2 regions of the Streptomyces sp. NPDC059668 genome follow, and region 2 is predicted to be linked to the other one. Evidence: riboswitches for the same ligand, from Rfam matches in the RefSeq annotation. Region 2 holds a riboswitch; the other holds the start of a gene.
The links. Region 2 has a riboswitch for cobalamin ahead of ACFV2J_RS00065 (CbtB-domain containing protein). Riboswitches for the same ligand answer to the same signal wherever they lie in the genome.

Region 1 (4,574 bases), on a different contig from region 2:
CCGTCCCTCCTTCAGAGAGTCGATCGGGCGGCAGGACTGCCGTCGGCGAGGCGGTCGAGCCAATCCGCCAGGAGCGCGCCCTCGGAGGGTGTCATCGCGACGGTGCCGCTCCGGGTCAACGCCTCGCGCAGGGCCGCGGCTCGGCAGGGCACGTCCGGGCTCTGCCCGGCGACGGTGCTCGCGGTCGTGATCATTCGCAGCGCGTGTTCACGGGCCGTCGCCGGCAGGCTCTGATCCCGCTCGGAAGGGGGCGTCGCGATGAGTGACAGCACGACACCCAGGCCCATGGCGTGGACGAGCTGCGTGGCCCGGTCCACGCTCATGCGGAGCCGGCCGTCCGCGGCCACGCGGGCAAGGATCCGGCGCAGGATCGCGATGGTCTCCAGTCCCTCCGGTATGCCGCCGCGATAACGGCCTTCGCCGTACATCAGTACGTAGAAACCCGGCCGGGAGAGACCGAACCCGACGTGCAGGTCCCAGGAACTACGCAGATCGGCGACGGGGTCGTCGGTCTGTTCGAGGGACTGCTTCTCGCGCAGATACTGCTGGAAGCCGTACGCCGCGAGGGCGTCGAGCAGTCCGTCCTTGTCCCCGAACAGCCGGTACAGAGTCGGCGGCTGCACGCCGGCCGCCGCACTCACGGCGCGCGTCGAGATGCCCGCACGTCCTTGGGAGCTCAGGAGCTCCGCGGCGGCGCACAGGACCCGTTGCCGGGTGCGTACAGCCCGTTCTTGCATCTGTCCAATTTATCACTGTTATTACAACTTTCCATAGCATTGATATAGAACGTATCGAACGTCCGGCGAGGCCTGCGCCCGCGACCGGCTGCTCCGTGACCGACCGGCTGCTTCGTGACGGACCGGGCACCGCCGCCGCACGGAGCCACGGCCACCTGAGGGACCATGGCATCGAGAAGATCGTCCGAGAGCTCCGTGTCCACCGGATCCTGGAAGGAACCAACGAGATCATGCGCGTTATCGTGGCCCGCGGCCTGACGGGGGCGTCCGGATGACCGGCCCCCACGACGCCGGGGCGGCCACCGGCACCGACGACTTCGTCCTCCTGCGCACCGAGGGGCACGCCGCGTACCTCACCCTCGACCGGCCCCGGGCGCTCAACGCCCTCACCCACGCCATGGTCCGCCGTATCGGCTCCGCGCTCACGGCCTGGGAACACGACCCGGCGGTGAAGACCGTCGTCGTGACCGGCGCGGGGGAGCGGGGCCTGTGCGCGGGCGGCGACATCCGTGCCATCCACGACGACGCCCGGAACGGGGACGGCACGGCGTCGGCGGCCTTCTGGCGCGACGAGTACCGGCTCAACGCCCGTATCGCGCGCTACCCGAAGCCCTATGTCGCCGTGATGGACGGCATCGTGATGGGCGGCGGCGTCGGAGTCTCCGCGCACGGCAGCGTACGGATCGCCACCGAACGTTCGCGGATCGCCATGCCCGAGACGGGCATCGGCTTCGTCCCGGACGTCGGCGGTACCTATCTCCTCTCCCTCGCACCCGGCGAACTCGGCACGCACCTGGCGCTCACCGGAGTTCCGGTGGGCGCGGGCGACGCCCTGCTGTGCGGGCTGTCCGACCACTACGTGCCGTCCGCATCCCTGCCGCGGCTGGTCCAGGACCTCGCCCACGCGCCGGTACGAGAGGTCCTGGGCCGTCACGCCAGGGACGCGCCGCCCGGGGACCTCGCGGAAGCACGGCGCTGGATCGACGCCTGTTACTCCGCGGACACCGTCGAGGAGATCGTCGACCGGCTGCTGGATCACGGGGACAGCGCGGCCAAGCAGGCCGCGGAGACCCTGCTCACCAAGTCACCCACCGCCCTCAAGGTCACCCTCGCCGCGATGCGCGCAGCCCGCCTGACCACCACCCTGGAGGAAGCGCTCGACCGGGAGTACCGCGTCTCCTGCGCGGCGCTCACCCGACCGGACCTCGTGGAGGGCATCCGCGCCCAGGTCGTCGACAAGGACCGGGACCCGCGCTGGTCGCCGTCGACACTCGCCGAGGTCACGGACGCGGACGTCGCGCGCTTCTTCACCCCGCTCGGCGAGCGTGAACTCGGCCTCGCGGCCGCCGACATCGCGTAGGAGGGGCACCGGAGGGCGGAACCGTAGCGTTCGCCGGTGCCGGGGCGCTCACAGCGGACTGCCCGGTACCGGGCCCCGTACGGGGAGCCCGGCGAACCGCGACCGCGGCCCGGGTGCGGGGCGCCGCTCAGGATCACGGACCCGCTTCCGGCGGGTGACGAGGCAAGGGGACGGAGAGTTCACGAGTGAATGGCCGAACTCGCCGCGAGCCGGGCGAGTTGTACGACGCGAGCGGCCACGACGTGCGAACGGCGTTACATTCACGCGGTGTTCGCGGCCGCCGGCCAGAAGGAGGGGGGCGAACACCTTCGCCGGGAAGGCGGTCGGCGTGCTTCACCCGCCGCTGACCCACAGGTCACGGCCGTCTGCTCCCACCGGCGAGACGAAGATCACGGCGGTTGGGACGGTCTTGGCCATGAACCCGACACGCGGTACGGTCAGTGCGATATCGACGACGGCATGGCGGAAGCCGGTGGAAATCCGGCACGGTCGCGCCACTGTGAACGAGACCCCCTCCTCAGGGGGTCTCTCAAGTCAGACCCGCAGCTGTCGTCCTGTGCACCACCGAGATGGGACGCGAACTCCCGAGGAGGTCCTGCCATGGCGCAGACCGTCGCTCCGCCGACAGCCACCCCGATCCCCGCCAAGCTGCCGATCGGCACGATCGTCCCCTGGGCGGTCTTCTTCGGCATCCTGATGCTGGTCCTGCTGTACTTCGTCGGCGCCGAGCAGGGTGCCACCGCCGTCGTCTCCGGCGAGGACGTCCACGAGTGGGTGCACGATGCCCGCCACCTCCTCGGCTTCCCCTGCCACTGACGAGGGACACCGCGCACCCATGAACTCCGCAACCGTCCGAAACCTTCTCGTGCGGGGCATGCTCGCCGGCCTCGCCGCCGGTGTGCTGGCCCTCGTCGTCGCCTACTTCCTGGGCGAGCCCAGCGTCGACGACGCCATCGGGTTCGAAGAGGCCCACGCCCCGGCACACGGGCACGAGGTCGAGATCGTCAGCCGTAGCCTTCAGTCCACCGGCGGCCTCGCCACCGGCGTACTGATCTACGGCGTCGCCTTCGGCGGCATCGCCGCCCTCGCGTACTGCTTCGCGCTCGGCCGCGTCGGCCGCTTCAGCCCGCGCGCGACCGCGTTGCTGCTGTCCGGCTGCGCCCTGCTCGCGGTGTACGTCGTGCCGTTCCTGAAGTACCCGGCCAACCCGCCGTCCGTCGGCGACCCCGACACCATCGGCAAGCGCACGACGCTGTACTTCCTGATGATGGTGCTCAGCGTGCTGCTCGCGATCGCCGCGGTGATCCTCGGCAAGCGGCTCGCACCTCGTTGGGGTACCTGGTACGCGACCGTCGCCGCGGTCGTCTTCTTCGTCCTCGTGATCGGAATCGCCTACGAGTTCCTTCCGGTCATCAACGAGGTGCCGAAGGACTTCCCGGCCACCCTGCTGTGGCGGTTCCGTACCTCGGCCCTCGCCATCCAGCTCACCCTGTGGACCGGCTTCGGTCTGGTCTTCGGGGAGTTGGCACAGCGTCTGCTGGCCCCGCGACCGGCGGCGGCCGTGGCCGCGGGAGCAACTCCCGTACCGAACTGACACGTTCACCCTGGGACGACGTACGAGGAGACGTACGAGAAGACGTACCGAAGACCGCTGGGACATCAGCGGGCGATCACACGCGGAGGGCCACCGGAACCGTCCGGGGGCCCTTTCGCGTTCTCCCGGAACCCACGATCTGCGAACGGGGGGACGGCTCGCGAGACTCCCCGATCACGCAAGGGCGACGACGGCCACAGGGAGGGACGCGGGCGTAGGGCCCGGGTGACCGGAGGACCACGACGTCACCCCGTGGTGAGGGCCCGTGCCCTGTCGTCCTCAACCCCGGTCGCACCCGTGAAACCTCGCCTCGGGCCGTCCCGTCGGGCCGCCTGGGCGCGCCGCACGACAGGGCGGGAGCAGGCGTCCGGAGCGAAGAACGGCGGCAACTCCGGCGCCGGGGCGTCGCGTTCGCGGGGGACCGTACCCCGTCGTCGGATTCCCACGGGTACGGGGCCCGGCACCGCGCGAGTCGGTCGAGCAGCCGCAGTGCCGTCTCCCGGTCGGCGTCCCCGTGTCGTGGCCACGGCCGGATCCGTACGCGGTCGGTCCCGACGGTCGCCGCGTCCGCCAGGCCGTACCGGGCGCCTGCCGCATGGTCTCCCCCAGGGTCACGTGGCGACGAGGTGCGGAACGCGCAGGCCGAGGCCCACGCCCTGCCGACGTCCGAAGCGGATCGTGGTCGCGTGATCACGGATCATAGCGTCCACCCCGTGCCCGTCGTGCACCGAAGAGTGGATCGCCCGGATCAGGTCTTCGGAGGTGCCGACGCCCCTCGTCGTCGGCACGGACGGACGGCTGTGGGGGACATCACGGGGTCCACGGGGGAGCAAAGTGCGATATTGGCGATGTGCAGCATTCAACCATTTTGCCCGAGCGTGTC
Region 2 (4,574 bases):
CGGCACCGGTCGCCCTGCGGCCGGTGGTCATGCCCCGTGTCCAGGCGGGCAGTACCGGATCGTGGGGAGGCTGCGACTGGGGCTGGGGTGTCGGCTGCGGCAAGGGTGTCGGGTTCCGCTGGTCGGGCGCCGGTCCGCGCAGGGCCGGGGACACGACCGTCGGCACGTGCACGGGCGTCGTACGGCCCTCGCTGATCCGGCGGCCGAGCTCACGGGCGTCCTGCGGCCGCCGCTCCGGTTCCTTGGCCAGCAGGTCCAGGATGATCCGCTCGACGTACTCGGGCAGCTCTGCCCGGTGTCTGCGGGGAGGCTCGGGAGAGGTGTCGCGGTGGCTGATGAGGACCGCCCACGCGTCGTCGAGGTCGAACGGCGGTGCCCCGGTGGCGATCTCGTAGAGCACACATCCGAAGGAGTAGAGATCGCTGCGCCGGTCGACCTCGGCACCGCTGATCTGCTCCGGCGACATGTAGTGCGGGGTGCCCATCGCGATACCGGTCCCGGTCAGCCGGGCCGTGAAGCCGATGTCGTGGCCGAGCCTGGCGATGCCGAAGTCGCAGATCTTCACGGTGCCGTCGGCGAGCCGCATGATGTTCGCAGGTTTCAGGTCCCGGTGCACGATGCCCTGCTGATGGGTGTACGCGAGTGCGGCCGACACCTGGTCGGCGATGTCGACGACATCGGCGACCGGCAGCGGATGCTGCTTGTTGTCCTCCAGCAGCTGACCGAGGTTGTACCCCTCCAGAAGTTCCATGACCAGGTACAGCACGCCGTCGGACTCGCCGAAGTCGTGCACCACGGTCACCCCGCGGTGCTGAAGCGCGGCGGCCACCCGGGCCTCGCGCCGGAACCTCTCCCGCAGGACGCCGGAGAAGGACGGGTCGTGGTGCGGGCCGAGGGGCTTGAGGCACTTCACGGCGACCTGCCGCCCCAACGACTCGTCGCGGGCCCGCCACACCTCGCCCATGCCTCCCCGCCCGATCAGATCGAGCAGTCGGTACCGGCTCTGGACCAGCCTGGTCTCCGCCATCTCGTGCGATCGCCCCCGTCGCTGCTCGCCCCCCACCCTGGCTCGTCCAGTATGGCGAGTCATCTGCCGACTTTGTACGACGCCGGGCGGGGCCGGGACGGGCCCGTGCCCGAGCGCGCGGAACGTGTGCGGACAGGAGTGACCGGCGAGGACGTACGGGAACACAGCGCGGGACGGTGTCCCCGGCGCACGGCCGCCGGGTCACCACGAGGCGCGACGGGGCCGGTCCGCCGTACCTCTCGTGGACGTACGGCGGCAGAGCGGCGTACACCGACCGCACCACGCGCCGGCCGGGCCCGGCGCACGCCGGTGACGTGCACCGGAGCGTCCTGACGGGAGCGGCCCGCCCGGCCGCGGATCGACGACGGACCGGCAGCCGGCAGCCGGGAAGCCCTGTCCGGCGCGGCGCGGCGCGACACGACACGACACGTCTCGGCTTGGCTCGGCGCGGCTTGGCTCGGGTCGGCGCGGCTTGGTTCGGCTCGGCGCGTTCAGCCGGCCGACCCGCTCCCGTTCCGCTCCCGTTCCGCTCCCGTTCCGCTCCCGTCCCGCTGGTGGTCGCTGTACGGGGCCGGGCTTCCACGTCGGCAGGTCAGCGCCGCACCCGCGGCATCCCCAGTCCGATCCACGAGATGATCTCGCGCTGGATCTCGTTGTTCCCGCCCCCGAAGGTGAAGATCACCGCCGACCGGTAGCCGCGCTCCAGTTCGCCGTGCAGGACCGCGCCCGCCGAGCCCTCCTTCAGGGCACCCGGTGCGGCGACGATCTCCATGAGCCAGGCGTACGCGTCCCGGCGCGCCTCCGAGCCGTACACCTTGACCGCGGAGGCGTCCTGCGGGGTGAGGGTGCCTTCCTGGACGGCGTTCACCATCCGCCAGTTCAGGAGCTTCATGGCGTCGAGCCTGGTGTGGGTCTGCGCGAGCCTGCGGCGCACCCAGGGGAGGTCGACCACCCTGCGGCCGTCGGCGAGCTTGGTCTCCATCGCCCAGTGCTGGACGTCGTGCAGGGCGCGGATCGCCATCGTGCCGTGGGCGGCGAGGGTGACGCGCTCGTGGTTGAGCTGGTTGGTGATCAGCCGCCAGCCCTTGTTCTCCTCACCGACCCGGCGGGAGGCGGGGACGCGGATGTTCTCGTAGTAGCTGGCGGTGGTGTCGTGCGAGGCGAGGGTGTTGATGAGGGTGCAGGAGTAACCGGGGTCCGACGTCGGTACGAGGAGCATGGTGATGCCCTTGTGGGGCGGGGCGTCCGGGTCGGTGCGGACGGCGAGCCACACCCAGTCGGCGGTGTCGCCGTTCGTCGTCCAGATCTTCTGCCCGTTGACCGTGTAGTGGCCGGTGGTCTCGTCGCCCTCGCGTACCGCCCGGGTCTTCAGCGCCGCCAGATCGGTGCCCGCGTCGGGCTCGCTGTAGCCGATCGCGAAGTCGATCTCTCCGGAGAGGATCCTGGGCAGGAAGTACCCCTTCTGTTCCTCCGTGCCGAACTGCATGATCGTCGGGCCGACGGTGTTCAGCGCCATCAGCGGCAGCGGTACACCCGCCTGGGCGGCCTCGTCGAAGAAGATGAACTGTTCCATGGGCGTGAGCCCGCTGCCGCCGTACTCCTCGGGCCAGCCCGCCCCGAGCCGGCCGTCCGTGCCGAGGCGGCGGATCGTGTCACGGTAGAACCGCTTCTGCGCCGCCGGATCGCCGTACCGGGCATAGGCGTTGTCGGGCACCAGCTCGGCGAAGTACTCACGCAGTTCGGTCCGCAACCGCTGCTGCTCCGGCGTGTATTCGAGATGCACGGCGCCTCCTGGCTCCCCAAGGCGGGACCTGACGGCGCACACCGTAGAACGTGTTCCAGAAATAGGGAATGGCGGTGACATGCGGAAGGGGGCGCCCCGGCGGGCGCCCCCTTCCGTCCGAGCCGTCAGTGGCAGGGGAATCCGAGGAGGTGGCGGGCGTCGTGCACCCACTCGTGGACGTTCTCACCGGACACGACGGAGGTGGCGCCCTGTTCGGCGCCGACGAAGTAGAGCAGGACCAGCATCAGGATGCCGAAGAAGGCCGCCCAGGGGGCGATCGCACCGATCGGCAGCTTGGCGGGAACGGCGGTGGGGGTGGCGGTCGGCTGGGCGACGGACTGCGCCATGGGGCAGTACCTCCTGGGGAACTCGCGTCCCGTCTCGGTGATGCACAGGACGACGGCCGCGGGTCTGACTTGCTCGACCTCCGCCGCCCCGGGAGGGGTGGCGTGCGCTGGGCATACAGTGGCGCGACCGTGCCGGACTCCCACCGGACTTCCGCCGAACCGTCGTCAATATCATCCTGACCGTACCGCGAGGCCGGCGCCCGGCCAAGGGCGCCTGACAGGGCCGCGGTTGCGCCGCGGGGCGGGTGGAGTGCCGCGGATTCCCTGTTCCGGCAGGGGCCTTGGGCACGGGCGACCACGACAGCGCACGAGAGTGAACGTATGACGAGCCGAGTGATCTTGATCTCAGCCGCGATCGGCGCGGCGCTGCGGGAGGCCCGCTTCGACGAAGGGGGCCGGGTGGATGCCGCGGGCCTGCGGCTCGCACGAGCCGCCGCGGGCGCGGTCCCCGGGGCGGAGCGGCAGTGGGTCTCCCCCAGCGTGCGGTGCCGCGAGACCGCCGACGCGCTGGGCCTGGACACGGTGCTGGACGTACCCGCGCTGGCCGGTCTCGACGTGGGCCGGTGGCGCGGCGCGACGCTGGAGGAGGTGAGCTCTAAGGAACCGGCGGCGGTGGCCGAGTGGCTGGCCGATCCCGGCGCGGCACCGCACGGCGGGGAGTCGGTGCGGGCGTTCTGCGACCGGGTGGCGGGCTTCCTCGACAAGGCCGCGGAGTTGACCGGCCGGACCGTCGCGGTGGTGGAGCCGGAGGTCGTACGGGCCCTGGTGGTACGGGTGTTGGGCGCGCCGGAGTCGTCGTTCTGGCGGATCGACGTACCGCCCCTGACCGCCACCGAGTTCAGCGGCCGCTCGGGGCGCTGGAACGTACGGGTCGGACGGCCGCTCGCCCCGTCGGCGGAAGCGGGCGGTTCAGGCGGGTAGCAGCGTCGCGAGGAAGTCGGTGCAGGCCTGGGCGCACGCGCGGCAGGCCCGCGCACTCGCCTGCGCACCGGGACACCGGTCGAAGACGTCCGCGCACTCACGGCAGACGGACCGGCACCACTCGACCTGGACACGGATGCCGGCCTCGCCCCGGTGGTGCTGCCCGTCCAGGACCAGGCAGGTCGCGTCGCACACCTCGGCGCACATCAGGCCCATGCGCCGGGCGAGTTGCCGCACCCCGGGCCCGTCGGGATCGATGCAGCTCGCCCGCAGCGCACAGGCGCGGGCGCACTCGGCGCAGGCCTGCGCGCAGTCGAACCGGTCCTCCAGGAAGCGGATCGGTTCCTGCTCGGGTGCCGGTGCGGTCGCCCGCCCCGCCTTCGTCTTCGCCCTCGTCGTGGTCACCCGGCGCGGGTAGCCCCCGGAGGGCGCGTCAAACCCCGCGGACGGCCGGGCCCGGGGTCACCGGCCCGCCGCCTCCGCCGCCTCGCGTGAG

Region 1: another riboswitch for cobalamin. It lies ahead of ACFV2J_RS05410 (CbtB-domain containing protein); the one in region 2 lies ahead of ACFV2J_RS00065 (CbtB-domain containing protein).

The regions. Positions count from the first base shown of each region.
Region 1 covers NZ_JBHWEL010000004.1:149,563-154,136, forward strand. Annotated here, with positions in the region: gene ACFV2J_RS05395 (TetR/AcrR family transcriptional regulator) at 12-737, opposite strand; partial or broken gene ACFV2J_RS05400 (acyl-CoA dehydrogenase family protein) at 806-1,012, shown strand; gene ACFV2J_RS05405 (enoyl-CoA hydratase/isomerase family protein) at 1,009-2,097, shown strand; cobalamin riboswitch at 2,519-2,660, shown strand; gene ACFV2J_RS05410 (CbtB-domain containing protein) at 2,698-2,913, shown strand; gene ACFV2J_RS05415 (CbtA family protein) at 2,933-3,691, shown strand; partial or broken gene ACFV2J_RS05420 (aromatic acid exporter family protein) at 4,542-4,574, shown strand, end outside.
Region 2 covers NZ_JBHWEL010000001.1:8,231-12,804, reverse strand. Annotated here, with positions in the region: gene ACFV2J_RS00075 (tetratricopeptide repeat protein) at 1-1,027, opposite strand, end outside; gene ACFV2J_RS00070 (acyl-CoA dehydrogenase family protein) at 1,620-2,810, opposite strand; gene ACFV2J_RS00065 (CbtB-domain containing protein) at 2,936-3,157, opposite strand; cobalamin riboswitch at 3,194-3,336, opposite strand; gene ACFV2J_RS00060 (histidine phosphatase family protein) at 3,479-4,078, shown strand; gene ACFV2J_RS00055 (four-helix bundle copper-binding protein) at 4,067-4,483, opposite strand; gene ACFV2J_RS00050 (nuclear transport factor 2 family protein) at 4,541-4,574, opposite strand, start outside.